DNA from 2 places in the Sporosarcina siberiensis genome. Region 2 is predicted to be linked to the other one. Evidence: a T-box and tRNA genes for the amino acid it is inferred to sense, from the RefSeq annotation. Region 2 holds a T-box; the other holds one or more tRNA genes.
The links. The T-box of region 2 lies ahead of ACFSFY_RS04265 (valine--tRNA ligase). A T-box ahead of a tRNA ligase gene usually reads a tRNA of that ligase, here a tRNA-Val.
Positions count from the first base shown of each region.

Region 1: it encodes a tRNA-Val, which carries the amino acid that the T-box ahead of ACFSFY_RS04265 (valine--tRNA ligase) is inferred to sense. The anticodon was not compared.

Region 1 is NZ_JBHUGI010000032.1:538,453-554,430, forward strand. Features, by position in the region: gene ACFSFY_RS13540 (TrkH family potassium uptake protein) at 1-714, opposite strand, end outside; gene ACFSFY_RS13545 (TerC family protein) at 955-1,719, opposite strand; gene ACFSFY_RS13550 (SDR family oxidoreductase) at 1,964-3,052, opposite strand; gene ACFSFY_RS13555 (efflux RND transporter permease subunit) at 3,161-6,229, opposite strand; gene ACFSFY_RS13560 (peptide chain release factor 3) at 6,477-8,051, opposite strand; gene ACFSFY_RS13565 (UDP-N-acetylmuramoyl-L-alanyl-D-glutamate--2,6-diaminopimelate ligase) at 8,172-9,656, opposite strand; gene ACFSFY_RS13570 (M42 family metallopeptidase) at 9,670-10,722, opposite strand; gene ACFSFY_RS13575 (aldehyde dehydrogenase) at 10,812-12,200, opposite strand; gene ACFSFY_RS13580 (Gfo/Idh/MocA family protein) at 12,274-13,224, opposite strand; gene ACFSFY_RS13585 (hypothetical protein) at 13,366-13,509, shown strand; gene ACFSFY_RS13590 (DNA-3-methyladenine glycosylase family protein) at 13,576-14,421, opposite strand; tRNA gene ACFSFY_RS13595 (tRNA-Val) at 14,561-14,633, shown strand; gene ACFSFY_RS13600 (LytR/AlgR family response regulator transcription factor) at 15,051-15,770, shown strand; gene ACFSFY_RS13605 (sensor histidine kinase) at 15,770-15,978, shown strand, end outside.
Region 2 is NZ_JBHUGI010000006.1:265,934-281,911, reverse strand. Features, by position in the region: gene ACFSFY_RS04320 (GspE/PulE family protein) at 1-425, opposite strand, end outside; gene ACFSFY_RS04315 (VanW family protein) at 445-1,794, opposite strand; gene ACFSFY_RS04310 (sensor domain-containing diguanylate cyclase) at 2,198-3,919, opposite strand; gene ACFSFY_RS04305 (sensor domain-containing diguanylate cyclase) at 3,940-5,652, opposite strand; gene ACFSFY_RS04300 (bifunctional folylpolyglutamate synthase/dihydrofolate synthase) at 5,703-6,935, opposite strand; gene ACFSFY_RS04295 (ATP-grasp domain-containing protein) at 7,000-7,866, shown strand; gene ACFSFY_RS04290 (ATP-grasp domain-containing protein) at 7,863-8,660, shown strand; gene ACFSFY_RS04285 (hypothetical protein) at 8,705-8,920, opposite strand; gene ACFSFY_RS04280 (hypothetical protein) at 9,464-10,642, opposite strand; gene ACFSFY_RS04275 (prepilin-type N-terminal cleavage/methylation domain-containing protein) at 10,661-11,146, opposite strand; gene ACFSFY_RS04270 (type IV pilus modification PilV family protein) at 11,164-11,634, opposite strand; gene ACFSFY_RS04265 (valine--tRNA ligase) at 11,953-14,598, opposite strand; T-box leader at 14,652-14,976, opposite strand; gene ACFSFY_RS04260 (hypothetical protein) at 15,203-15,781, opposite strand.

The sequences.
Region 1 (15,978 bases), on a different contig from region 2:
AAATGTTGCTGTTGTGATTTTAGTAAATAATGAAAATCTAAAGTTCGGAACCTCTTTTGAAAAATAACTTTTCACTTCAATGAGTACTGGAAAACCAATTGCACCTAGTATGATTAACACCATTGTTACACTTTGAATGATATAGTCATTAAAATACGGGAGAAGAGAATTTCCAGTTAAATCAAATCCTGTATTTGTTGTCGCTGATACCGACATAAAAAAACCATGAAGAAGCGCTTCATTAAATGTCTCATAATACTTTTGTATATAAAGAGTGAAAAAGATCCCACCAATGATTTCAATCATAAAAATAATTTTCACAATTTCTCGAATCAGATGAACAACACCCGAAAGATTATATTGATTATGATCCAACATGATTAGTTGGCGTTCGCTCATACCAATCCGCTTTCTTACAATCAACCAGAAAAACGTACCTATCGACATGATTCCTACAGCACCAAATTGCAAAACAATCATAATCATACATATTCCAAAAACTGAATAAGTGTCCGCAATCGTAATTGAAGTAAGGCCTGTTACACTGACTGCACTAACTGCAGTAAATAAACTATCGATAAAACGAACTTTTACTCCTGGTAAATAAACACCTGGCAAATTTAATAATAGAAAGGAAAAAGCAATTGCCAAAAAGTAAAAAAAGACGATTTTTTGTACAGGTGTAAAACTACGGATCGTTTCGGTAAATTTCATGTAATTAAGTTCCTTTCCCAATTCAAGTGATCATCTTATCATTTTAGGGAACTTGTAACCAAAAAGAAAGGTTTTGCTGTAAATTGCCATAATTTAAAATTAGCCTCTGTTAAAGATACCCCTAATTCCCGGGTTTAATCCACATATTTTAAAGATGAACTCAAATACTTTCGACGAATCTATCTGAATTTCGATAAAAAAAGACCGACTACAGAAAATATGCAGTCGGTTCTTAAATGTTTAGTTCGAATGAGTTTTCTTTCGATTTTGTCGAACACCTTTGAAGTAACCAAAAATTCCAATTGCCGCTAAGACAACCCAGAAAATTGAATTCCAAAGTGACGAGTGCGGAAATGCCGGATCGATAATTTGTAATTCCGGGTGGCCAAGTGTCATTACAAGTAATTTCACTCCAACCCAACCAACAATTAAAAATGCGGCAGTTTCCAACGATGGGTACTTTTCTAATAACTGTACGAACTGACGGGCTGCGAATCGCATGATGACAAGTCCAATAATACCGCCTAACAACATAACGGTAAACTGTCCGCCGTTAATTCCACCAATTTCAAAATCTCCAAGTTCAGGAAGTGTAACAGCAAGTGCTACCGCAGCAAGCATTGAATCCAGAGCAAATGCAATATCCGCGAGCTCTACTTTGAGAACGGTCATCCAGAAGCCAGATTTTTTTCCAGCCTTTAGATCATGCTCTGAATTCTTTTGGGCTCGTTGATCGTAAATACTCTTACCGGATATAAATAGAAGATACGCTGCACCAAGTGCTTGAATCCACCACATATTCACAAGAAAAGTAATCATAAACAATGCTGCAAAGCGGAAAACAAACGCTCCGAACAATCCGTAAAATAAAGCTTTCTTCTGTTCAAGACGAGGTAAGTGTTTCACCATAACCGCCATTACTACTGCATTATCTGCTGCCAAAAGACCCTCAAGTATGATGAGCACTAAAAGTACCCACGCATATTGTAACAAAATAGTATCCAAAATAATTCCTCCTATTAATAAATATATAAAAAGACCCTCACCTAATAAATAGGCAAAGGTCTCGCTAAGTCGGAATTTAAATTAGAAAAAATCCAGCTATCATAACCGATGGCAAAAGCCACGTATTGACGACTATGAAATAGGTTTCCCTATAGCTACTCCCCCTTGACATAAGTCAAAAGTTATTAAGTTTTGGTTGCTCTTTCTTTTATTATAACACCGAATAACAAAATGTAAACTTTGGTTAAACAATTTTAATATGATAGTCAGCATTGTTTTTATGTTGATTGTAAAAGACCGTCATAGCAGGTATCGATTGAATGAAATCAGCACACTGAATCCCGCTTTCCTGCAGGAGTCTTTCTGCTATTGTCGTATCAAACATTGCATTCCAAGATAAATAACCGAGTGTTTCAGCTTCAACACCGAGCATTTGTTGAATTCTTTTTGATTTTAATGCTGTTGCAGCCAAAACTTCTGGAAATCTTCCTTTAGGATTTTTCCCAGTAACCTCGAAAACCATTGCTCTATAAATCTCTTCTATAGGGTGCGGGTTCGGATCCGTCAAATGAATGGTCTGAGATTCCGCCTCTGAGTGACTTGAAAGATACACGGATGCACTCATAATATAATCGATGGGAACAACATTTAAAAAGGCCTCCGACTTTCCGATATATGGAGTCATAGGCAACCATTTCAATCGATCAATCATATTCATAAAGAAATAAGGACCATCAAATTTAATTGTTTCCCCAGTTTCTGAATGACCTCGAACAATTCCAGGACGAATGATCGTAACGGCTACTTGTTCTTTCAATTCTTCTACAAGTAATTCAGCCTCAAATTTTGTTTCCTCATAATGATTTTTAAACGACGTCGGTCGAATCAATTCAGTTTCAAGTAATCTACCCTCACGTTTTCCAGCGACATACGCTGTACTAAAATACATATATCTAAGTATATCCGGATGACTCCGAACAAATTCATTCACCACAATAGTACCTTCTACATTAACTTTCCAAGCAAGTTCTTCTTTTACCGCAAGATCATAAATCGCTGCGAGATGCCATACTGTTAGTTGCTCCTCATGTAATTCTTTAATGATTTCTTCATTCATTCCTAAGTTCGGTTTTGTGATATCCCCAGCTACAATATTGATTGAATGCTTTGAATCTAATTCCATTATAATAGAATCCGCCTTACGTTTCGCTAAATCCACTTGCTCTGGTAATACAAGCACATAAAAAAGTTTAGATTTTCCTTCTCTTATTAATTCTTTAATCAGCTCAGACGTAATAAACCCCGGAAATCCAGTAAGGAAATGGACTTTCATTTAAACAACCCCCTTTTTATTTCAGTATAACATTTATTAATGCATTTAGAAGAATCTTCAGAAATAAAAAAAGCCCCCATAAAGGAGGCTCTAAATTAAGCATGATATTTATTTATTTTTGGGTACCGCACGTTTTCTTGTTTCAGAGTCGAATAGGCTGTAAATAATCGGAACAATATACAGCGTTAAAAGAGTCGAACTTATGAGTCCAGCAATTACAGCTATTCCCATAGGCTGATTCATTTCAGTACCTTCCCCAATACCTAGAGCAAGTGGCAACAAGCCTAGGATGGTCGTCAGGGCCGTCATTAAGATAGGACGGACACGATCTTTAACTGCGACAACAATCGCATCATAAGAACTAAGTCCAGCTTCTTTTCTTTGATTAATGTAGTCGACTAGGACAATCCCGTTGTTCACTACTATTCCAACGAGAACCAGAACCCCAATTACCGCGGTAACACTCAGAGGTGTGTTCGTTACAAACAATCCGATTGCTACACCAATAATCATCAATGGTACTGAGAACATAATGACAAATGGATATTTAAACGACTCAAACTGAGCAGCCATCACAATATAAACGAGAACAATTGCAAGGATAATTGCCATTAACATATCATTAATCGCACTTTCAAAGAGTTCCCGATCCCCACCATATGCAACTTCAATTTCAGTTGGAAGTTTCAGTTTATCGATTGTTTCATTTACTTTTGCAGTCATATCACCGAGTGACTCAGTCGATTCATATTTCACATTAAACGAGACGGAATGCGCTTGGTCAACACGCTGAATTGATACAGGACCTTCTGCAATATCGATTTTAGCAACTTTACCAAGTTCTACAAACTCACCAGCGGGTGTACGAAGTTTGAGCTTTTTCAACTCATCGATGCTATTGCGGTATTTATTATCATATTGCACATAAACCGCATACACTTCATTATTATCGCCTATGATTTGTGTTGTTAAAGAACCACGTGTCACATTGTTCACTGTTTGAGCGATTTGATACGGCGAAAGTCCTTTTTCAGAAGCGAGGTCACGGTCCACTTCAATACGAATTTCTTCAACCGTATTTTGAAGATTATTTGTAACTTCTGTAACGGACTTAAGTTTCACAAGTTCTTTATTCAACTTAGTTACAGCTTCATTCAACTGATTTTCATTTGTATCTTTAAGTGAGAACGTTAGTGAATTCGGAGTCGAACCTGATGCCGTTTGCAAATCGAAACTAATACTTGCATCCTCTCCAATTTCCTTCAACACTTTAGGCTGAACTTCATCGACAAATTCAAAGACCGATCGTTCGCGATCAGACAATGGAACCAGTTTCACATACATTTCAGCGACGTTTGATTTGGAAGTACCTTGAGCTAAATTCTCTTGCGTACCACCTACTAAACTTACATACACTTCAATGTCTTTCTCTTCTTTCAACTGATCTTCAATACGTTTTACAACATCATTTGTTGCACTTGGCGAAGCGCCATTTGGCAATTGAACGGATACACTGACAAATCCTTCATCCGTTGCTGGAAGGAATTCCGTGCCCACCTTCGTCAATGCAAATCCACTACCTGCAAGTAAGACAGTCGTGAGAAATAAAACGATGAAGCGATGTTTTAAGGACCATGTAATAGATCTTGAAAAGTTATTTAATGTTTTAGAACGGCGACGTCTTGCCTCTACACTTTTCCTAGGCTTTTTCAACATACGACTTGCCATCATCGGGACAACTGTTAAGGCCACAATAAGTGACGCAAACAAACTAAAGGAAATCGTTAAAGCAAACTCTGTAAATATCTGTCCGATTAATCCACTGATGAATATAACAGGAACAAATACAGCAAGTGTTGTTAACGTCGAAGCAATTATTGCTCCTCCCACTTCCTTTGCCCCATCAGAAGCAGCTACACGAGGTTCTTTCCCCATTGCAAGATGCCGTTCAATATTTTCTATAACGACAATCGCATTATCTACGAGCATACCAATACCAAGTGCCAAGGCACCTAGAGTTAAGATGTTCAGTGAGAAATCTGCAAAAAACATGAGGACAAACGTAACAATTACTGAATAAGGAATCGCTACACCTATAATTAATGGGCTCTTTATCCCTCTAAGGAAAAAGAACAACACAAGCATCGCAAATATTCCACCGAGAATTAAGGATTGACCAATATTGCCAATCGCAAGTTTGACGTAATCACCTTGGTCAAACAAAATATCCGATTTCACATCTTTAAATTCATCTGTCTCAAGTAGTTCGTCAAGAGCCTCTTGGAAAGACGTTGACACATCGGCAGTGTTAGCACCAGATTCCTGCAACACAGACATTAAAACGGCACCCTCGTCGTTCGCACGTGTCTCTGTTGGAGACTCCGCTTCTCCGAGTTCAACTTTTGCGACATCACGAATGCGTACTTTTTTACCATCGACAGGATTGATCGTTACAATCAAGTCTTTGATTTCATCAACATTTGTTAACGTACTGACGATTCGTGTCGTCAGTTGTTTTCCATCTGTTGTTTCGATTGGTTCTCCTGGCATAGAGACATTATTCGCCTGAACCAGTTGCACAATATCTTCTTGTGCAAGACCGTTTGTTTCAAGTTTTTTCTGGTCTAACGTTATTAAAACTTCCTCAATTAATTGACCCGAAACGGATACACTTGCTACGCCTTTAGTTCGGCGTAGTTCAAGTTCCAATTGCTCCGCTAAAACACGGATATCTGTATCTTTAGATTCCGTCCTTAGGGACAATTGAATCACCGGAAATTGAGAGGGATCAAATTTTAGAAAGCGTGGTTTATTTGCACCATCGGGCATTTGTACTTGATCAATTCGTTGCAATAAATCCATTTGAACATCATCGATTGTCGTTGACCAATCGAACATAAGAAGGATAAAGTTGGCTCCCTCTTGAGACGTGGACTGTATGGATTTCAATCCAGGTGTTGTGGATAAACTATTTTCAAGTGGCTTTGTAACTTTCTCGCTGACCTCTGTTGGGGAAGCACCAGGAAAACTGGATACAACAACCGCTATTGGCGGATTCAACTCCGGAATTAAGGTTACAGGGATACGGAAAAAGGATACAGCTCCAAGAATAATAACAAGAAACATTATTACGATTGTAAATACGGGTCTTTTTATAGAAAAGTCACTAATCTTCATGTCTTCTTCCTTTCTTTATATCACTTATATCTCGGCATAAGTGATGGGCATTTAAGTTTCTTTTAATTACAATACAAACCAAACCAATATCATCTTTTTAATCTATTAAAAGTAAAAGACTTTTCAAAAATGAATTTAAAGTATGTTCTTATCATAGGGAAAATTAAGTAGGAGTTCAAATAAGAGACTCACCTTATTTCATAAAAAAGCCTAAAAAAACGAAAAATCGTCTTTTTAGGTTTTTAAATTATAGTAAGTTATATAAATTGATGGAAGGATGTTTATCATGGAACCAACGCATTGAAAATTCGTTTTCAAATAAAAACACGAGTTTTTCATGCCTATCTTTTACGAGCATTGCACGTTGTCCGGCCATTGACTCGGATACATCACTTTCATTTTCAATCCAACGAGCAACTTTCGCACCAAGATGTTCCATTCGTACTTCTACATTGTATTCATTTTTCATACGATGCTCGAAAACTTCAAATTGCAGTTGTCCAACCGCACCAAGCAATACTTCTTCAGTGTGTAAAGTACGGTAGTACTGAATTGCTCCTTCTTGCACTAGTTGTAAAATCCCTTTGTGGAAATGCTTTGATTTCATAACGTTTTTCGCAGTTACCCGAACAAATAATTCCGGTGTAAACTGAGGCAGTGCATCGAAAACAAACGATGACTTTCCACCGATAATCGTATCCCCAATTTGGTAATTTCCCGTATCGTGAATTCCAATAATATCTCCTGCAACTGCTTCGTCCACTATTTCTCGATCGTCTGCTAGAAATTGTGTCGTTTGTGTTAACTTAAACGTTCTTGAAATCCTAGGGACTGAAACCGTCATTCCTCTTTCGAACTTACCTGAAACAATTCGAACGAATGCAATTCGATCTCGATGCGCAGGATTCATATTCGCTTGGATTTTGAAAATAAATCCTGAAAACTCTTTCGAATAGGGGTCGATTTCTACTTTATCTTTTGTGATTCGTGGTTGAGGCTCAGGTGCAAATTTTAAAAATGTTTCCAAAAATGTTTGCACACCAAAACTTGTTAAGGCACTTCCGAAGAACACCGGTGTTAGCTCCCCTTTTGCAATTCGGTCTTCATCAAAGTCATTGCCTGCAACATTTTGCAATTGTACCTCTTCCATTGCTTGTTTATAATATGAGGTTTCCATCATTGGATGAGGCTTTAAAAGACCACCCTCTTCATTCAATTCAAGAAAACGCTCTTCATCCTTTACTCGAACTTGCTCAATACGATTATTAAAACGGTCGTAAATGCCGAGGAACTCTTTCCCCATTCCTATCGGCCAATTCATAGCATATGATTCAATGCCCAGTACTTCTTCAAGCTCTTCCATTAAATCCAGCGGTTCTTTACCTTGTCTGTCCATTTTATTGATGAACGTAAATATTGGAATTCCGCGCATGCGACAAACTTTGAATAACTTAATTGTTTGAGGTTCAATCCCTCGCCCAACATCTACCATCATAACCGCGGCATCTACTGCCATCAGAGTACGATACGTGTCCTCACTAAAATCTTCGTGACCGGGTGTATCTAGAATATTTACTCGCTTTCCATCATAGTCAAACTGCATAACAGATGATGTAACTGAAATACCACGTTGTTTCTCAATTTCCATCCAGTCTGATGTTGCAAACTTTCCACTCTTTCTTCCTTTTACAGTACCAGTATCCCGAATTGCTCCACCAAAATAAAGTAGTTTTTCCGTGATTGTTGTTTTCCCTGCATCTGGGTGAGATATAATTGCAAACGTCCGACGTGACGCGATTTCTTCATTGATAGGTTTATCCATACTAATATATTCTCCTTCTGTTCTGCTGTTCCTAATCATAGTGACTACCTACACGGATATCAACACTTTTTTCTAGTGTAAAGAAGTAGTGCCGCCTTTAATTATAAGCAGCACTTCTTACTATTTTTCCAACGCACCTGTACCAAACTTTTTCAAAGCTTCAGAAAGAGCAATTTCTGCATCTGAATGAGGATATTTTACAGAACCAATTATTTGATAATCCTCGTGTCCCTTGCCAGCAAAAATTACAATGTCATCTGGTTCAGCTACCGATATCGCATGTCGAACCGCTTCAACACGGTCACCAATGCAAGCGTAATTGTCATGCTTCATCCCCACAGCCAATTCAGCTAAAATTGTTTCATATGCTTCATTTCGAGGATCATCTGTAGTGAGAACAACATAATCGGCAATAGACGCTTTTTCTGCCATAATCGGCCTTTTCACACGATCACGATTGCCTCCAGTACCTATTACAAAGATAAGCTTATTCTTTTTATAAGGTAAAACAGAAGTAATTGCTTTTTCGATGGCATCTGGCGAATGAGCATAATCAATATAAATCGTTAAAGGTAGGTTTGTTTCCACCTTCTCCATACGACCTTTTATAGCAGTTATTTCTCCTAGATGCTTAACGATATCATCAATCATCATACCTTTTGCATACAAAGCTGCAGTTGCGGCTAGAGCATTAGAAACATTAAATTCACCAATTAAGTTCATTTCAACATCGTAATCGCCCTCTGGTGACGATAATGTGAAGCTCGTACCTTCTGCCGTTAAGTTAATATTTGTTCCACGGAATGCAGCATCATTTAAAATTCCATATGTGAGCACGGGATAGGATGTTTTGTCCAACAACTTCTCACTCCAAGCATCATCTGCATTCACAACAACAAACTTCCGTTTCGAAAAGTCTTGTCCTAATTGTGAAAACAGAAGCGCTTTTGCGTTTCCATAGTTTTCCATCGTTCCATGGAAATCTAAATGGTCGTGCGTCAAATTTGTGAAAATAGCGATATCAAACTCTGCCCCTGCAAGACGTCCTTCGATGAGACCGTGTGAAGAAACTTCCAACGTCATCGTTGAACACCCTTCGTTAGCCGCTTGGGCAATCATAGATTGAGTCGTTAAAGCATCGCCCGTTGTATTTTCTGTTTCATATAATGTTCCATTTAATTCAAAACCAATCGTCCCTGTCATTGCAGAACTTTCTCCAGCTGCCTGAAGAATGGATTGAATGATACCACTCACTGTAGTTTTACCATTTGTTCCAGTAACACCTATTAGTGTCATTTCCTTTGAAGGATAATTGTAATGACAAGCAGCAAGTAAACCAATTGCCCGTGACGTATCTTCGACGAGAATGACTGCCACTTTATCGGGGTCTACATCGACGGGTTTTGACGCCACGATCACACGTGCGCCCGAGTCAACCGCTTTTTGCACATAATCATGTCCGTCCACAGTGTGTCCTTCAATACAGACGAACATTCCACCTGCACTGACTGAACGTGAGTCTACGGCTAAATCTGTTACTTCAAGTGGCAATTCGCCAATTACTTGTTTGATTGGTAAAACTGAAATTAATCTTTTCGCTTCCATAATAAACCTCCGTTCAATCCATCATTTCAGATGTTACATATGCGTAAAGAAGTTGCGCTGTCGCTTCTAGAGAATCAACGTGAGTACGTTCTAGAGCGTGAGATGACTCAATACCCGGTCCAAATAAAGCATGCTTCACATCAAATCCTGCTCGAATTGCTGCCGAAGCATCGGAACCGTAATATGGATATATGTCTAACTTGAACGGGATATCTTTTGATTTACAAAGACCTGTTAAATGTTGCGTTAAATCATAATGATAAGGTCCACTTGAATCTTTTGCACAAACAGAAACGGTGTATTCATCTGAGGTTTGTCCATCTCCAATTGCTCCCATATCGACTGCAATATACTCAACTGTTTGCTCTGGAATATTGGAGTTTCCACCGTACCCAATTTCTTCGTTATTTGAAATGTAAAAATGAGTGGTATGAGGAAGCTTTGTTTTTTCTTGCTTTAATGAACGAACTAGTTCAATCAAAAGGGCAGTACTCGCTTTATCATCTAAATGGCGTGACTTTACAAAACCACTCTTAGTAACTTCAAAGCGTGGATCGAAAGAAACGAAATCCCCAACCTCAATACCAAGTTGTCGAGTATCCTCTGCTTTTAGAACTTTCTCATCAATTCGCACTTCAATATTGTCTGCACTTCGTTTTGCACTACCTGCATCTTTATAAACATGAACTGTTGTTTGATGCATTAATATTGTCCCACGAATGTCTTTTCCAGAAGCAGTATGTATCTGACAATATTCTCCCTCAACCGCATCCCAATTAAAACCGCCAATCATTGACAGTTTTAAACGACCATCGCTTTTTACTTCTTTAACCATTGCTCCTAAAGTATCTGTATGTGCTGTTAATAAACGATGACGTTCTGTATTTGTTCCTTCAATTGTAGCAATAATTGCTCCTTTATTAGTCTTTTTATAGTCCACTTTAAGGGCATCTAACTCCATTTGAATCAATTTCATAACTCGACCTGTATAACCTGATGGACTTGGTGTCTCCACAAGTTTCTGTAAAAGGCTGAGTGTCCATTTTTCATCATAATTTTTACTCATTGGCAATTCCTCTTTTCTTTCTGCTTTTGTTATTATACCTTTTTATTCCCTGAAAACCAAAAATGTTGAATAAAAAAACCGCTTCCGAATTAACGGATAAGCGGTTTTACAAATTTAAGTTTATTGCCATAAGGAGGAAATGCGATACGCATCGGAATCGATGTATTTCTATCCAATATTGATTTGGGATGTGTAAACAAATCAAAACTGTATTTCCCGTGATATGCGTTCATTCCTGAAGGACCTACGCCGCCAAATGGCAAGTTCGTATTCCCAACATGAGAAATTGTATCATTAATACATCCCCCACCAAACGGCAAGTTTTCAATAAAGTAATCGGCAGCCAACTCATTTTCTGTAAACATATATGCAGCTAATGGTTTGGCACGCTTTTGAATTTGTTGAACAGCTTCACTTAAGTTTTCATATGTGATAATTGGCAAAATCGGACCAAATATTTCTTCTTCCATTGAAGGACTGTTCCACCAAATGCCATCCAATAGTGTCGGTTCAATATATAAATCACTACGATCCACTGAACCACCATGAATAACTTGTGATTGTTCTCTTTCAACAATTTTAGCTAAACGATCAAACATCTTTTCATTCACAATACGGCCATAATCAGGACTTTTCGAAGCTTCTTCCCCGTAAAATCGTTTGATGGCTTTAATCATTTCTTTCACAAGTTCGTCCTGAATAGAATGATGCACAAGAAGATAATCAGGAGCAATACATGTTTGACCTGTATTTATAAATTTCCCCCATACAATCCGCTCAGCAGCAACTTTTAAATTGGCCGTCTGATCAACAAGTGCTGGGCTTTTCCCTCCAAGTTCAAGAGTAATTGGAGTTAGTCTTTCCGAAGCTGCCCGCATAATTACTTTTCCAACAGCCACACTACCTGTGAAGAAAATATAATCAAAAGAAGCATGAATGAGGGCTTCTGTTTCTTCACGTTCTCCTTCGACAACTCGTATATATTCAGGAGGAAATGTTTCCATTACTATTTTCTTAACTATTTTTGCAGTATGCACAGATGTTTCGGATGGTTTTACAATTGCGCAATTTCCAGCTGCAATCGCACCTACAAGCGGTTCCATAATGAGCTGAAATGGGTAATTAAATGGACCAATTATTAATACAGACCCATAAGGTTCGCGCACGATCATGCTTTTTGCAGGTTGTAAATGTATCGGTGTTTTTACTTTTTCGGGTTCCATCCATCCACTGAGTTCCTTAATCATCATAGAAATACTCGAAAGTACAAATCCAATTTCCGTAGCATAAGATTCAAAAGAACTTTTTCTTAAATCGTTGTAGAGCGCTAATGTAATTTCTTCTTCATGTGACTCAATTGCATCTTTAAGTTTTAAGAGCATTTCTTTGCGGAATTCTTCACTTCTCGTTTCACCTGAGAAATAAAATTCTTTCTGAGTAGCAATCATTGATTCAACATCGTTTGCAGTGAAATTCAAAGCAATTCCTCCATTCTAGTATTTCTTTCAATGATAGATAGATTCTTCTGTCGATGCAATCTTAAACTCTTACTTACAGGTTCTGCACTGCCAGCAGTTGGTCGATAAGCCTTTGTATCTCAAGCCCTTCTGAAAACGGAACAAGAAATGCAGTTTCATCTTGTGAGGCCACGATACATTCTTCCACCAATGTTTTTACTGAATCGAAAGAAGTCAATATTTCAAAAGGCCTGTCTTTTTGTGCCATGCTAAGTTCGGCCCAATTGTGCAGTTTTAAAACCCCTTCCGTTCCATATACTATGTATGACAGCTCTTCTAATTGTCCTACACCCGTAAGTCCATTTAATAAAACAGGAATTTGCTTTTCCGTCTTTCCGATAGCAAGGACACTCGTTTCAGCAAGTGCACTGTCATTAGGATAAACCGTGTTGTGTTCTGTGAGTGTTACTCGTCCAAACATTCTGTACATAAGCTGTAAATAATGCGGGAAAACTTCTCGAGTAAAACCGCCTTGTTCACGTGAACCAATCCAAGGGTTTTGTTGCCACAATCTAGGCCAGTGCGGGAAATACGTATTCAACTCAACACGAACGATGTCACCAATTGCACCTTTTTCAATCATTTCCATGAAATGTCGAACGGGTGGACTATACATAAGAGGAAAATGCATTGCTGTTATCACACCACTTTCCTCTGCTGCTTTCGCCATTGTCTCGCCGTCAAATGCATCATGTGCGAGTGGTTTTTCGCAAAGTACATTTAAATTTTCAGCAATAGCACGTTTGCTTAGCGATGCATGCGAAACAGGTGGTGTACCAATATAGACCCAATTGGGCTTAAGAGACAGTACTTCGTCGTAAGAGGATGCCACAGTTAGACCGTATTTATTCGCAATTTCAGAAAGACGCTGTTTATTTTCATCAAAAACAGCAATGATTTCTACACAATCATTTTTCTGCAACTGGTTAATAATTCGTTCGCCAACTATACCCGTTCCAACGATTGCAAATGTTGTTTTTTTCATCCGAATGGCCCCTTTTATAAGTATTTAAATATTTCGACAGTTTATAAGTCTTTGGACCCTTTTCACCCGTTAAACGTTTGTCCGAAGATATCGCCGGGTAGAGAATAATCAAACAATATAAAGAATTGAGGAGGAAATACAATGACGACAACTGAAACTTGGTGGGAAACGATTTTCGAAGGAGACCTTTCGTTTGGTATTAATAAAGAACGATTTTCTGAACTCGAAGAAGAGAATTTCCTCTATTTCGATGAAACAGCAATTGAAACTGAAGAACTTCAATGACACTCATATAGTAACCAGCATACTGCAGCTGTTCCAATATTTATATGGAACAGCTGTTTTATTATTTTACTCAATGCTTCGCCATAAATAAAGTGCAGCGTAACTTAAATATGGAGACCAATCTGAGAAACGAAGAGAAATCTCATCTTTCGTAGGTTTCTTATCCATTTGCCATAAACGTTGTAATCCATTTTGCAGTCCAATATCTGCGATTGGAAAAACATTCGGTCTTCCAAGCCCTGACATTAGAAAACTTTGTGCAGTCCACGGACCAATTCCGCGGTACATAACCAAATCAGCTTTCACTTCTGCATCATCCATCTGTTTATATTTTTGCAAATTAAGCGAACCTGCTGCAATCTCTTGAGACAGTCCAATCATATATTCAGCTTTACGAGTACTAAACTGCATTTCTCGAAGTTGTGCGATTTCCAGTAAAGCAATTTTTTCAGGTGAAGGAAAACGCCACACGCCGTCAATTTCACTGCCAAACGTTTCAACAAAACGCATTGTAAGAGTATGTGCAAAAGACATATTCAATTGCTGGTGAATGATACTCCGCATGACGTTTCCATAAAGTGAAAAACTTCGAACAATCGGTGTTCCTACGTGTTCAACAAAAATTGGTGCCAGATCCGTATTCATAAAATGAGATTGTATATCCGTTAAAGAACGATCAAAATGAAATATTGATTTTACTTCCTCAACTTGAGCTTCATCCAAAGTCCCCTCAAGTAAAAAAGAAGGTCGTTCAGTTGTTCCAGTCGCTTGAAGTTTTACAACATTACCTTCTTCCATTGGAAACCTTATGGAATTTGTTGACAAATCAACAGAATTCATCGCTTCATTTGAAAGTCGGTCTAACGCTCTTGTAAAATCATAAACAAATGGAAGGGTAATTGTTGTCTCCATTAAATCAACACTCCTCGCTCATACAGTATTTATACAAATTGTACCGTACTTGGCTTCTTCGACGAAACATGTTGACTTCCTTTGCAGGCTTGCTATAATAGAACTTGTGCAGTAATTAAGTGGCATACGAAATAATTCTGGTTCCATAGCTCAGCTGGGAGAGCGCTACCTCGACAAGGTAGAGGTCGTGGGTTCGAACCCCTCTGGGACCATAGAGCTTAGGCTCTTGAGAACGCTGTAGGAACACGGTTTTCTCATAAACATCATCTCTTCGGAGGTGGTGTTTTTTATTGACTTTAATCAAGTTTGACCCCAAGTTTGAGCACAATTTATTCTTCATCATTTATTTTATTTTGCATGCATCTTGAAACACTTCAGCAACATATGAGGATTCGCATGACCAAGCCTGGCTGATGTATTGACGATATCCCCTACGCCTTACTAGCTTCCACCCTCCTAATAAGAATTCGTATATAAACTCCTATTGATTCAGTCTAATTGCTGCAATTCTCCATTTATCCTACCTACATGAATAAACTTTAGTAAAAAGATTACACTATTAGCCATTTCAAGATTCTCATTAAATAAGTTGTTATACTTAGAGAATCAGTAAGTTTAGGAGGACAGATATGAAACATATTTTAATTATAGAAGACGATGAACAAATCCAAAATTTCTTACACTCTATACTCGTAGATATGAATCAAAACTTCTATATACATATCTCACCAAGTGCTGGACAAGCCTTGAAAATTTCAAACACATACGATATCTCGCTTTTCATCATTGATATTCAATTAACAGACTATAAAGGAACAGACTTGGCCAATGAATTAAGAGATTTACAAAAATACAAATACACTCCTATGATTTTTGCTACAGCAATCGCAACAGAAGAACTGCGCGCTTATCGAGAAATAAAATGCTATGACTATTTAGTAAAGCCATTTACTAAAGAAGAAGTAAAGACGTCTGTTTTAAATGTGCTCGATTATTTACACACTATCAAGATTGATGTTCCAACCGTTCGGATAGAACAAAAAGGATTTATTTTCGAGTACCAATTACAAGATATCGTTTATATTGAATCATTCGGAAAGAAAATGGTTATTCACATGAAGAATCCGGACGGAGATTTGATACAAGAAGACATTGCCGGTTACTCTTTAAAGTCTATACTAGATCTTTTAAAGAATGGACCCTTTCAACAATGCCACAAAAGCTATATTATCAATACGGACTTTATTGAACGCATTGTCAAAGCTAAGAGTACTTTAAGTCTCAGAGGAACTTCCATCAGTCTTCCAATCGGCAACAAATATAGAGATGTCATAATGGGTACCGACTAATGGCAATGTCTCAGTTGCTTTTCCAAGTCACATTGGATGTTTTAAGCATATATGCCGTCATGGTCTATTTTGCAAAAGAAGAACTACTTTTCAATAAAAAAATGGTTGTCTGGTGCGCTTTTCTATTCTCCTTCGCCTTCTTATCTAGAGTTAGTGTTTCACCTTCGGCTGATGGTATTAAGACAACCATTGCATTTAAGAATTTCGA
Region 2 (15,978 bases):
TAATACTTCGTAATTGTCCGATAAATATCATCTTTCGAAGCGATACTTGTTACAATCTGACATCCCGTCACCATTCGCAATTCTTCAATCGCAAAATAATCCATTGGATCCGCCATCGCAATCATTAATTTGTTGCTGTCGCGGTGTACCGGCATGAGATTGGCACGCTTCGCCAATTCTTTTGGAACAAGCTGAATAAGTTCTGGATCAATCGAGTACTGATTTAAATGTATATGAGGAATACCTAGTTGCACTTCAAGCATCTCTATTAATTGTTGTTCTGTTATAAGCTGTTTCTCAATTAAGTAATCTCCGAGCTTATCATTTGGATTTTTATGAGTAAGTGCATCATTGAGTTGTTCCATATTGATCACTTTTTGGTCAACTAATAAATCACCTAATCTTTTTCGAATTCCTGATTTCATTACAACACCCCCACTACCCTTATTTCGAACTCGAAGGAATTAGATTTCCACCCTTGTCGTACACTTTATCATCAGATTCTTCTTCTAATTCATTCTCATTTGGGTCCACAGTATTCGAATTTCCATTTCCTTCAATATCGTTTATAGTCCCATTCTCGTTTGAATCACTAGGTTGCTCAGTGGTAGTTCCAGGAGGATTCAATGTTCCGTCTGGATTCACATTTGAAACAGGGGGTTCTAAGGAAGATACTAAAATCACTTTGTTTTTAGGTGGATAAAAATCACGACTAATCAATTCGTCTTTTTCATAAGAACCATTTGTAAATGTCCGGTAAATTTGAACACGCAAACCGTTACTTCCGTCTTCAATCATATTCTCTTGTCCCGCAGCCAATGTCGGCGTCAATCTGTAAATGGTTCTTGGTAAAACGATTTCCTTATTCATCACATTAATCGATACGTTGGTGTCTGATTGAAGTGAATACAATTCAATTAAAAGACGTCCTTCTTTTACTGAAGCATAAATCGTGACGGGACGATTTGTTTGATTTACAAATGCCAAATCCTGGTTGCGGTTCTGATCAACTTTCGCTTCAACACCCGGTTGCAAATAATTCGGCAACACATTTTGTGAATGTCGTTCCTTAATATCAAGTTCGGATTGCAAGACGGTACTATAAAGTGTAGAGGCGACAAAATTTGCCGTCTCATCATTAAAGTAAGCGTTTGTTGTTTCTAGAGTTTGTAAAAACGAGTAAGATTCCCCGTTCAAAACTGTTGTTTCATTTAACGCCTCAACAATTTGCAGAATCCCATTTTCATTGATGTTTATGGATTGAGTTTCAAATGAAATCCGGTCCATAATATCTTTTGTCAAAGGAACCTCTGCCGGAACGATTACATCATACTTTAATAAACTAGCATGTTCTCCAATAGCTGCGATTGTTTCGCCCTTATAAAATAAAGGTGCACCTTCTAGTAACAAAGCTAGATCTTCATCCAATGTAAGCTCAATTGGTATTTGAATGTTTTTAGTGTTTCCCCAAAACTGATACCACGGTTTAGATGTGACCGTTATGTAATGGTTTACTGTTTTTTGTATGTCAAATTTCACAAAAGTACTCGGAATAACAATTTTCGCCGTCGTTCCATGTACAATGATGTCATTCGCTTTCCACTTTTCCACTTCAGCTATTAGTTGCGCTTGAATCTCGGATTTCTTTCTGGATTCAATTTCAATATTCGCTATCATTCCTGTTTTCGAATCACTTTCAGCTGACAATACTGAAACTGGAATAAGTGTTTGAGTTAAAACGAAAAGTATTAAGATTGACCATGTCACAATTGGAAAGTAATATTTCAATTTCAAGTTTTAACCCCCTTAGTCAGAACGAGACAATTAATTAATTAGTTTGAAAGTTTTTTCAAATAAAGTCTTTAATACTATTATTATACCAATACAATAGGGTTAAGCAACCATAATTTACTAATTTTTTTAATCTCCACAAACAGATTGCACTTATAATAGTACCAAGTGCCTAATTTCATAGTAAAAGTAACAAGTATTTCATCATTGATGTCGATAAACTACTTTAATTAGACTACTAATTATGGTGACTCTATTTTAATTTTCTAACTTAATACTTGTTACACAAAAACGTCCATACATATATGCTCATATATGTATGGACGGCATTTTGATTTCTCGTGATTTCAGATTTAGTATTCAGTAATCTTTTATTTATTTTTCTAAATTTAATTATCCACTTGTTCTATAGTGTAACTACATACTCCTTCCCAAAAACACCAACCTTGTTTCTTCCGGCTTGTTTTCCTCCTATATAAAGGGCGCGGTCTGCGTTTCTCATGAGATCCTTTATACTTTCCGAATCATCCGGTATAGAAGATACTCCTATACTTATAGTCATCTTCACTTCAATTGGGGTACGGTCAATCGATAAGTCTGGTATTACGGTGAATACGGTTCGCTCTACTTCTTTACGTATTTCCTCTGCAGTTTTCGCAGCAAACTCTTTATTCGCGTTGGATAAAACCAGCACAAACTCTTCCCCGCCGTATCTTGCCAGCGTGTCCTCAGGTCCGACAAAGTTTTGTAAAACAGAACTTAAATCACAGAGTAAGTCATTTCCACTTTCATGACCGTATGTGTCATTAATTCCTTTAAAATGATCGATATCCATAATTAAGACCGATAATGAGGAAATATCTTTCGTATGAAAGCGAATAATCTCCTCGTCTAGTTTCTTTTCCAAATAGCGATAATTGTATAGTTTTGTTAAACCACAACGTTCGCTCTTTTCTATCGTTTTTTCAAAAAACCTCGCTTTTACTAACGAAATGGCCAAATAACCGGTCAATATATCGACAATTTTATGTACAACTTTGTTAAATCGATTTTTTTCAGGAGATGTTAAGATTAAAAATCCTTCTGTCTTGTGTCTATGGATAATTGGAGCGATTAATACACTTTCTGTATGATTCAAGAACTGAATATTCCTAATAGCTTTTAACTCTCTAGCATTATGATAAGTACATATTTCATCCTTTTTTATTCCATCAATATCGGTTAAGTTACTGTGAAAAACGATACCATTATTTTTATTGTTATAAATACCAGATTCCATACTTTTCAACGTAAGTAACTGACTTCCTTTTCTTACATCTACAATAAAACCATTCTCATATGGAACAACATCTTGTAGTTTTTCAAGAAAAGTTTCCAGTACTTCATCGAAGCCTAAGTGATTTGCAAGTTCATGACCAATAACAGCAGCATGAGACAATTGTTCACTCAGCTTATTAGAGGTTGTGTAAATCCGAATTACAAACAAAATCACTATTAGTGGAATACCGATCAGGATAATCGATTTGTTCTGCAAGTTCAGATATAAGAAATATAAAGCAAGGCTCAATGGAAATATAACTACCGTAACAATATAATCCCAAATGGCCCCTTTCGATAAAAGTGAATAGTTCATACCTTTTAAATGAAAAAACACTTTGATAATCAAGTTGTTTAAAAGTGCGTGAACACAAACATAAACAATACCTACAATAAATAGTTTAGAAAAGTCCGTCATGCCAATTGAACCGCCAATTAGGTGAAAAACAAAAGCGCTTCCGAAAGATGTAATCATAAACATAATTGAATTGAAAAAAAATCTTTCGAAAACAGGGCTAAGAGCTCCTCTACTAAAAAGTAATATCAAAGTTGCAAACTGCGTAAAGAGTATTTCCGTGAAAAGTCCATATTGAAAAAATACCACAAAGGCGATCAGTTTTTCTAACGTAATCGTAACTTTTTGTATTTCTAAGGGTAAGAGCATCGTGAAAAAGAGCAATAAGAATAAGAGTCCAATGTTTACGAGCTCTAATGGTGCAGAAGGAAAGTAGTTGTAAGCAATATAAATACCAGCGGGAAATATGAGTAACCAAATAAAACTCAATATCGTAATTTCCTTAGACTTAATCAATGATTTCCCACCTCCATAACTTATTTCACATAGCTTGCAACACGATCTCTTCCAGCTTGCTTAGCCCATAAATATAGTGAACGGTCCGCATTTCTAAGCAGTGATTTCGCATCATCTGTATCCTCAGGAGCTGAAGACACTCCAATACTTACTGTAATAGTCACATTTTCCAGATTCGGAATTTCACCAAGACCCTGTGCAATAATAAACTCTGTGTTTCTAATCTTGATACGGAGTTTTTCAGCAAATTGAATTGCTTCTATTTTCGTCATGCCTGGCAATAAATAAATAAATTCTTCCCCACCATATCTTGCCACAGTCGCATCATTTGGAAGGGCTTCTTCTAGCACTCTTGCCAAGTTAAATAAAATATCATTGCCACTTTCGTGACCGTATGTGTCATTGATTTTTTTAAAATGATCGATATCCAGCATTAGTACGGAAAGACTTTCTGTATTTCCACTGTTCATTTCACGGACTTCATACTCTAATCTTTCTTCCATATATCTATAATTATAAAGCTTTGTTAATGCACATCGCTCACTTTTCTTAACGGTTTCTTGGACATATCTTGCTTTTTCAATCGAAACTGCAAAGTATGAGCAAAGTATGTCAAGAATCATTAACTGATAGTCTTTAAAAGCGTTTTTCTTAACAGAAGATACTAATAACACTGCTTCAACTTTTTGGTTTCGGGTAATCGGCAAACAAATAACACTTTGCATGTCATCTGGTGTATATCCCACAGAAAGAGATTCCCATTCCTGTCTATTGGGATAGATTATAGGTTTATTGTTTTTCAAAATAGTTCCTGCCAGTCCTTGTCCAGCCAACATAGGACTAAACTGTACATCTTCAAATCGATGGTATTCATACGCACGTACGAGTTCTAACCAACCGTCTTTATAATCAAACAGAAAAGTATATTCATTACCCAGCATTTTTGTGACATCAACTACAAACTGATCAATGACCTCTTTTTCTGTCATCTTATTTGAAAGTTCATGCCCAATTTCACCAGCATTTTTCAAACTTGAATTGAAGTGCTCAGAATTATTATAAAGTCGAAGTATTAGAGTAACAAAAAAGAACGGTACTCCTAGTAGTAAAAAAGAGCCTATCCCAATAAATTGCAACAAAAAATAGACTGTTAAAGAAAATGGAAGTATACCAAAACCAGCCAATTTGGAAAATACTATTTTCTTACTTAAATAAGAAGATTTAGTACCTGATATATTCTTATAAAATCTAAGTATAAAGTCCATTAAAAATGAATGCGTTAATTGATAACAAAATACAGCTAGTATGATTGGGCCAAACTCAACTGACCCAACCTCTCCACCAACGAAACTAAATACAGAAGCTGCTGCCACTGATAATATAAATAATATCAAAGAATTCATAAAAAAACGGTAAGGTCTAGTAGTATTATCTTTAGAAACTTTAACCAACATTGTTGTAATTGCGATTTGCATAAGAAGAGTTTCTACAAATAAACCATACAACAAAAAAGCGGGTATCGTTATCCACATTGCAAGAAAAAGCGGTTTACCATTTAAACTTATCGGAAAATTCAGAGTAACAATTGTGAAAAGTAAAAAGATTAAAAGATAAATCCAATTCACTTCTACTGGCCTATAATTCAAGTATAAATAAACCATTCCTGCTGGCACGACTAGTAACCATAAGCTGAACATTTTAAATGTGGACATTTGGAAATTACTTTTCCTCACGATACCCCTCCTTCCGTTAGCAGATTAGAAATAAACCGTATAAGAAAGACTTATCTTAAGTCTTCATGTTTATAGTTCAAAGTATTAAGTAAGTAAAGAGAACCCGTGACTATTGTTCTCCCGAATTTCCCCTTACCTAGTATTATAGTATCACCAACTATATTTGTCACGCTTTTTTCATAAAAATCACAATTTCTCAATAACTCTTCCCCAGAAGCTGATTCCATATGGTTAAATGTTAAAAATGTAAATGAAGAAGCAACTGGAATCAGACAGTCTAAAGTCCCTTTTATGTCTTTCGTTTTCAACATTCCAATAATGAAATCGACCTTTTCTCCTGGGAACTCCAGTCGAATCGTATCTGCAAGCGCGAGTGCTGCTGCTGGATTATGAGCACCATCTAAAAAAACATTTGGAAGGATTTCCTGAAAACGATGCGATAATTGCGTATTTGCAATTGCTATCTCCACGTTGCTTGCTGTTAATTCAACACCAACAGTAAGCAATGCCTCCATTGCAACGGCAGCGTTTATCCCTTGATGTTTGCCTTTCATCAACCGCTCACCAATATCAAATGTTTTCTTACCAACATATTTTTCAGTAACACCATACGTCAAATGAAAATCTTTATTATAAATGCTCAGCTGACTTTCTTTTTTCCCGGCAATAATTCGAATCTCTTCTAAAGCTTCATTAGATACTCGACCAACTACGACTGGAACACCTTTTTTAATGATTCCTGCCTTTTCCCTAGCGATTTCTTCAATTGTATTGCCAAGGAACGCTGTATGATCCAATGCTATCGTTGTTATGACAGACACTAGTGGATGAACAACATTCGTACTATCAAGTCTTCCACCCATTCCCGTTTCGAGAAGTACAAAGTCAGGTTGGACACGCTCAAAAGTTACAAATGCCGCTACTGTAAGCAATTCAAAATCGGTCAACATGCCACTTAGTCCTGCATTTTTCATTTCCAAAAAGGATGTTGTTAACTCCTCTTTCGTAATTTCATCACCATTTATTCGAATCTGATCGTGAATATCTCGAATTGCTGGAGATGAAAAAACACCGGTTGTGAATCCATTTTTTTGCAATAACGCTTCCATGAATGCAATCGTCGAGCCTTTCCCGTTAGTCCCAGCTACATGAATTACCTTCAGCTTTCGTTCAGGATTATTTAGCTTCACTAATGCTTCTTGTATGGCGTCTAAGCCCAAGCGAATTGCATCATCACTATCTATATTCAATTGTTTTTTATAATCATTCAGTTTTGGAATCAAAGCTATCCCCCCGTGTGGTAAAATTAATTATAGATAAACTATAACACGGTCAGGAGAAATCGATATGTATACTTGTTGGATAATTTATAATGGAAGTTTAACGCATGATAAATTTAGAGATCAAGCAATTTTAATAAAAGAAGCTGCGGAACGACAAAGCATTCAAGCAGTTATTAAAAAGAATTATGAAGTGATGATGGACTTGGAATCCACGATCGAGATACGTCCAAACTTCGTTGTTTTTCTGGATAAAGATATTTTACTAGCAAAATACATAAAAAACGCAGGCATTCCCGTATTTAATGATCCCGACGTGATCGAAACATGCGACAACAAAGCAAAACAATATTTGGAGTTGGCACACGCGGGTATCCCAATGCCAAAAACGATTATCGCTCCAAAAATATACCCTTCTTTTACCATTGTACATTCAGGCTACTATGAAAAGATTCTTAAGCAAATACAACTTCCAATGATTATCAAAGAAGGTCATGGATCCTTTGGTATGAAAGTGTATTTAATTGAAAATGAGGAAGAATTCTATGCAAAAGTTCAAGAATTACAAGGTGTCGATTATGTGTTTCAAGAGTTTATTTCAACGAGCAGGGGTCGTGACATTCGCGTAAATATTGTTGGAGATGAAATTGTTGCTGCCATGTATCGCTTTTCAGAAACAGATTTCAGAGCAAATATAACAAATGGCGGTGTTGCTGAAAACATTGAGCTTAACGACGCACAAAAAGAACTCTCACTCAGAGCCGCAAAAGCAGTAGGCGCAGAATTCGCGGGTGTTGACTTACTCTTTGGAGAAAATGAACAACCCCTTGTTTGCGAGGTCAATGCAGCCGCCCATATACGGAACATTTACAACGTCACAGGTATAAATGTCGCTGATGCAATGATTACGTATATTCTAGGGAAAATTAAATGAAAGGCTATGTGTATTACACACGAGCCGAATCCAAACGAAACCAGTTATTTATTGATGATTTAATTAAAGAGGCTAAAACTATTGGAATCCAATTAGAACTGCTTGTTGACGATGAAGTACCTAGTGCACATACTGATTTCATTTTATTCCGAGATCGAATTTCCGAGAAATCTAAGTCTTTTGAAGAACTTGGAATAAAAGTATTCAACCGGTCCGAAGTCATCCGAATCGCAAATCATAAACTGCGAACATTTGAGTTGGCTTCACTCCTCGGGATTCCTGCAGTTCCAACAAAGCGAATTCAAGAAGTAAGTGAAATTAATGAGTATCCTGTTGTTCTTAAGACTGTTGACGGCCATGGTGGAAATGAAGTATTCCTTTGCAGCACGGATGTTCAAGCGGAGGAATTTTTTGCTCAGTTTAGTGAAAGCCAATTGATTGTTCAACCGTTTATAGAATCAGGTGCACGTGATGTACGCGTTTTTGTTGTTGGCGGCGATATTGTAGGGGCTGTCAAAAGAACGGGTAACGGCTCTTTCAAATCGAACTATACGTTGGGTGGGTCGGTTGAGCGGTATGAACTTAGGAATTGGCAAATAAAAGAAGTTCAAACACTTGTAAAAGCGATTAAAAGTGATTATGTTGGGATCGATTTTCTATTGTTGTCAGATGGTAGATGGCTATTAAATGAAATTGAAGATCCGGTTGGTGCCCGTTCTTTGTATAAAACACATGACTTTTCAATTGCAACAAAGCTTATGCACTACATCAAAAAACAACTGTTAAACGAATGAATAAGAAAACGCCTGAACAGTTACGTTCGGCGTTTTCTTTAATGTTATAGAGTTTCAGTTACTTTCGGAGGTTGACACACATCGCATTTAGTTTGATTTTTATTTTTAAACTTAGTAAATGTTTTTTCAAAATCATTACCACACGCACATTTAAACTCCAGTTTTTGAGAGAATCCACGATATTCTGTCGATAGTAACTGACTATCTGAGTTTTTCTCAACATATTGTTTTATTTTATCAATCGACCATTGTTTATTCATTTGTTTACACCTCCAAAACTTATCGCTATTAAACAGACCATTAAGTGGCAATTTAGATATACCAATCGTTGAACTTCAACTACCAATTCCAATAAGAAGAAGTGAAAATGATGCTTATACAACTATTTAATCACAATCACGGGATGAATGGAAGTCATTAGACGAACGTAATGGGGTAAGAAATGGAAATTCAACAATTCTTCATTCACAACGCCCGGCTAGTTATTCAAACGAATAGTTAAAAGTGAAATGCTACTAAAAAGTGTAACCGCACTTCCATCAGCAACTGCTGACCCCATAGGCTTACTTCTTCTAATGTTTGTTTCATCTAGCGCATATTCTTATTATCATAATCAATTCTGAATAGTTTTAGGGTTGGGTTGTGCACAGGCATAAGTTATCAATGAAAGAAAACAGAAATTCACTAACATTAAGTAACTATTTGAAAATAGTTTGTGTTGATTCATCTTTTCAATGTATGTTGGATAAGATCCGTAGTTACAATTGTAATATAAAATCAATAAATAATCGCCATTAAGTTCATTAATTGGGTATGACAGGTGGAATTGGCCAATATTCAACATTTACTTCATGATTATTATTCCAGTTGAAACCATTGAATAAAACATCACCCACAATTTTACATTTGGTGGATAGTTCCGAAACAGAAACCCTTTCGATGTTTTTATGAGTTTTATTAATTGTCCCCGTGACATAAATCTTACTAGAGTTATCGATGTCTAATTTCTGTCCTATAGTAATATCCCCTAGAACACAGACCTTTGAATTATTACGCAAAAGAATATGACTCTTAACAGTAAAAGAACCCTTTATCAAAATTGATGAATTTGAAATTCCCTGACCGTTAAACTTATCCGCCTCTAAATCACCATCTATAAAAAAGCTTACGTCCTTCATACTATTCATGTTTTTTACGTCCAATTTACCATCAATATAAATTTTGGATCCATTAAATCCTTTATTATTTTCATTTTTCACCGTATATGGTTCTTTAATATAAACAGTTGAATTATTAATTTTACTAAAGGATGTACTGCTATTCCCAATACATTTTTTATTTGTTAAATCATTATTATTACAGGCAGGTAAACCTGAAGGATTAGGATAAAGATTTGTAAAGTCAATCACAGTTTCACCAACTGAACTTTCCCCATTATTTATTTTTGGCACTTCAAAAGTTATATCAAATCCCAAGTCTTTTTTGTACTTTTCGCCACCGCTATAACCAGAAATTATACCTTCTATCTTTACTCCTTTTGAGACTTGTATTATACTTAATAAATTTAATTTATCGAATTTCATATTCACGCTAATAGGATAATCTATCGGAAGCGGAATATTAGGTACAACTTTCTTCAAATATATTTCAAGGTCAGTTTGGACTTTCTGCCGAATTTTTTCTAACTTGATCGGCATATCTTCTTTTGTGATTTTTGTTCCATCTAAACTCTTAACTTCATCATTTACTTGCTTTTGCAATTTACTTTTCTCTTTATTAAACTCATTTACTATCGCCGTCTTATAATAATCCACACCCATCTCAGCAGCAACGACTGCCATATTATTTGTTTCAACAGTTCTTTCCTGCTTGGCATGGCTAACTGAACCTGTAACAAATGTTGCAGAAATAATCATTATGAATACAACTAATAGGAGTACAATAAGAAGTGCGTATCCTTTATCATTTCTAATTTTAAACAAATTTTCGCCTCCTAAATTTTATTCTGTCTTATATCTCACAAATGTTGTATCAATTGAAACCTTCAATTGATCATTAGACAGATCGATAAGCATTAAAGTCATTTGTAGATTGTCTTCCTTTGGATAGAACCTCTCAGACTCCTCTATTGCATCCCTTTCAGCTTGTGGCACTAAAGGGTTTTCAGGTTCTAATGGGTGATATAACTTATATTCATAACCGTTACTAATTAGTTTATCAGGCTTTGATTCATCACAATAGTCAAAAAACAGATTTTCATCATTAATTTTAAGACTGTAACAATCCTCTACTTCACGATGTTTTTGCAAAATAAATGTAATAATGTAATTCGCTTCCTGTTGCATCTTCAGTTTTTTTGTTTCAGTTAAATTATATTTAGTTGCAATAAAAAACGTTGTAAGTATTAGAGTGGCGATCATTGCTACAAGTGCAAGCACAGCTAGAAGCTCCACTAATGATACTCCATGCTCATTTTTATGTTTCACTAAATCGCCCCTTCTTTTTAGCTATCTATCCTTTTCTTAACTTTTATATATCCATATGTCTCACTGTTCACTTTTCCCCCATCTATCAATACTTTTAAATGAACTTTATGTAGGGCAATATTTTCGGGGTGCCCTTCATTTGAAAGAGTAGGAGATGCAGTAAATTCTACCACATAGGTGTAGCCCGCTTTATTACTAACAACTTTGATTATAGATCCTTCAACTGTGCCTAAACCATAGTCTATAAGATCATTAACAACTAATGGATTTCCTCCAACAAAACTTCTTTTTTGTATAAGAGCTATTTCCTGCCTTGCCAAGTTCATCGTTTCCAACTTAGTTTCAGTTTTCTTATTAAATAAAGTCATCTGTGGAAATATTATCATAAAGCCAACAAACACAATTCCTAGAATAACCAGTGCCGCAAGCACTTCTACAAGCGACATACCTCTTTCATTCATTCGCCTTTTTTGTGTGCGTTTTTCCATAAGCATCGTCCTTTCATTAACCTATTGAGACTATTTAGCATAGAACCTATAGATCTAGTTATTCCGGAGGTACTTCTATTTCTTTCTACCTAATGATCTATCATAATATAACTATACTATTTCTTCATTTGAACATATTTTACCACAATTTATTGATTTCCGGAAATTTGTTTTGAAGAATTTCTGACTTTATAGATTTGAAGTTACCTCAAGTTTTCTTGTCATCTTTATATGACTAACTCATCGGATGCCCTTCCAAATAAGAAAAGCACCCCATTAGTCGCAAATTCCGACTAATAAGATGCCATTCCCTCTAAATTATAGCTCTTTCAATTCCTGCATACGCTTCTCAACCGTAGCGTACTTATCTAAATAATCCTGTTCCTTCGCACGTTCTTCTGCAACAACTGCATCAGGTGCATTTGAAACAAATCGTTCATTCGCAAGTTTCCCTTGAACGAGTTTCACTTCACTTTGCCACTTCTTAAGTTCTTTCGTTAGACGAGCAATTTCTTCGTCGATATTAAGCAAGCCTTCGAGTGGTAAGAATAATTCTGCTCCAGTAACAACAGCTGACATTGATTTTTCAGGTGATGAAATGTCTTTACCTATTGTCAATGTTTCAGGATTACAGAATCGCTCAATATACATACGATTGGATTCTAGAATTTCTGCTGTCTCGTCTTGTTTCACCGAAATATACAGTGGAACTTTTTTACTCATTGGTGTATTTACTTCTGCCCGAATCGTACGCACCGAACGAATGATGTCCATTAGTAATTTCATTTCAGACGCACGCTCTTTATTTGAAAGAGTTTCATCGACTACCGGCCATGCAGCAATCGTTATAGACTCGCCTTCATGCGGTAAGTTCTGCCAAATTTCTTCCGTCATAAACGGCATGAACGGGTGGAGTAACCGCATTGTATTATCAAGAACATACGCAAGAACGGAACGCGTCATTTTCTTCGCGTCTTCATCTTCGCCTTGTAATGGTAACTTAGACATTTCAATATACCAATCACAGAAATCATCCCAAATGAAGTTGTATAACGCTCTACCTACTTCACCGAATTCATATTTCTCTGCCTGCTTCGTTACTTGTTCAATGGTTTCATTCAAACGAGTAAGAATCCAAGTATCCGCTACAGACTTTTTACCTGATAAATCAATTTCGTCGAACGTCATACCGTCCATATTCATAAGCGCGAATCGCGAAGCGTTCCAAATCTTATTGGCAAAGTTCCACGCCGATTCAACCTTATCTATTGAAAACTTAATGTCTTGTCCAGGAGATGCTCCTGTGGATAAAACATAACGAAGCGCATCGGCACCGTATTTGTCGATTACGTCCATCGGGTCGATACCGTTATCCAGTGATTTAGACATTTTTCGTCCATCTGCATCTCGGACAAGTCCGTGTATCAATACGTCATCAAACGGACGTTGGTTTGTAAATTCGATTCCTTGGAAAATCATCCGAGACACCCAGAAGAAGATGATATCATACCCTGTAATAAGAGCATTCGTCGGATAATAGCGTTTAAATTCCGCGTTTTCCGTATCTGGCCAGCCCATTGTTGAAAACGGCCATAATGCTGATGAGAACCACGTATCTAAAACATCTTCATCTTGCTGCCAGTTTTCAGGATCTTTTGGTGCTTCGTGCCCAACGTACACTTCGCCTGTTTCCTTATGGTACCAAGCCGGAATTCGGTGGCCCCACCAAAGTTGACGTGAAATACACCAATCGTGGACGTTTTCCATCCATCTTAAATACGTATTTTCAAATCGACTTGGTACGAAGTTCACTTTATCTTCGCCTTTTTGTAGATCTATTGCTTTATCCGCAAGAGGCTGCATTTTAACAAACCATTGCATAGATAAATAAGGTTCAATAACCGCGCCACTTCTCTCAGAATGACCAACAGAATGGAGATGCTCTTCAATATTGAATAGGACTCCCATTTCCTGTAGATCTTTAACAATCTGTTTACGACAATCAAATCGGTCCATATCCTTATACTTTCCAGCAAGTTCATTCATCGTACCGTCTTCATTCATAACAAGAACGCGTTCAAGATTATGACGATTTCCAATTTCAAAGTCATTTGGATCATGTGCAGGAGTAATTTTTACTGCTCCACTACCAAATTCCATATCCACGTAGTCGTCAGCTATAATTTGAATTTCTCGCCCGATAATTGGGAGTGTGACCGTTTTCCCAATCAAGTGCTTGTAACGTTCATCCTTAGGGTGAACCGCAACTGCAGTATCCCCGAGCATTGTTTCTGGACGTGTCGTTGCAATTTCAATGCTGCCTGTTCCGTCTGTAAGTGGGTAGCGCATATGATAGAAAGCACCTTGCACATCTTTGTGGATAACCTCAATATCAGAAAGTGCCGTCTTTGTTACAGGATCCCAGTTAATGATGTATTCTCCGCGATAAATTAAATCTTTTTCATACAATTTAACAAATACTTCTTGCACTGCTTTTGAAAGGCCTTTATCAAGAGTGAATCGTTCGCGCGTGTAATCTAAACCTAGACCAAGTTTGCCCCACTGTTCGCGAATATGTGTTGCATACTCATCTTTCCAGTTCCACGTCTCTTCTACAAACTTTTCACGACCGAGATCATACTTAGATCTACCTTCTGAACGAAGTTTCGCTTCAACACGTGCTTGCGTTGCGATACCTGCATGATCCATACCAGGAAGCCAGAGCGCATCATAGCCTTGCATTCGTTTCATACGGATTAAGATGTCCTGTAATGTTGTATCCCAAGCGTGACCCAAATGGAGCCTTCCAGTAACGTTTGGTGGTGGAATAACAATTGTATAAGGCTCTTTATCACTATCCGGTTGTGCTTCAAAGTACTTTCCTTTTAACCACCATTCATAGCGACCTGCTTCAACGGATAATGGATCGTATTTCGTCGGCATTGATAACTCTTCATTTGACATACTAATTCCTCCTATAAACTTTTATTAATGAAAACAAAAAAACTCCGTTCGTCAAAAAGGACGAAGGAGTTGCTCGCGGTACCACCTTTATTCGTGCACAAAAAAGAATGTACACCTCATAATACTTTAACGGCTTCTAACCGGCTTCTGCTACAGAATGTTTTCGATTTTGAAAACATATCCATGTTCTGGATTTCCAAAACATTTCAACATTTTCAAAGTTCAAAAATATTTTTTAACATTTTCAAAGTACGAAAATGTTTTATTCACAGAAACTGCTCGCGGGTGACATTCGATAATCTGTTTACAGGGCCTTCCACCAATGGCACCCTCTCTTTGGAAAACAAAATTGTCTACTATCCCATTCATCGCATCGATATATAGTTTCATTTAGTATATCGGAACCACGATTGAATCGTCAAGTAAATAACGAAAGGATTGTGTTATGAGAAAAGGTTATAATCCATACTTACTGCCCCCATGGCTTAGAAAAACAAGATTTTACTGCAAAGGCGTCATACTTCCCGTTGCAGTTTTTCAACTGATCCGGTTATTAATCGTACCTACCACTGGTGATTTTCTAGTCTTCTGTTTACTCGCCGGATTAGCCTTTGCTTTCCACAAAAACATCATTTGAGCGAAATATTGTAGAGGTAACACCATCTTCAAGCTCTGATAAAAATAACAATACCTCATCTTCATCATGAACCAAAGAAGTTTCGAGAATTGCGACAGCAGCTTTTGAAACTTCTTCAACTTCATCTAGTACAAGTTCTTCCACAACTTCAATCTCTTTATACGAACACTCAACATCCCAATTAATCTCACAAACCCCTTGTCCGTTAACGGTACACCTCGCATTCGACACATGAACCTCCAACGGTTCCCCAGCCTCTGACGGTAAGTCAATATTGAGCGGAACAGCATATTCAAAATACCCCATCTGCTCATTAAGATCCACATCGTCAATTAAAATCGCTTTGCTATAATCTTCTAAACTATACTCACCTTCCTCAAAAGTAACATTCGCAGCTATATGATAAATCCCTTTCAAACGTACCGCATCCTCAGTAGCTTCCTCCAAAAACCTAGGCGTCACCTTAACCATCCCCGCACCCGTAGGCAAACCCGCAGCTTCAGGAAAAATAAACTTCTCATTCATTTCCCATTGAACTTTTTTCATTACAATCCTCCTCCATATTCCTTCACAAACAATTCTATGCCTAACCAAACCCCACTAGAACCACAATTTCCACGAGTAGAATCCAGTATTGAACTAGGATTAAGTACTTCAATTCACACCTGAGATTGTTCATTCTTTTTGGGGTTCTTTCGAGAAAGTAAGTTAAGGTATATGGAGTTGGTATTTCTAATGGTCCG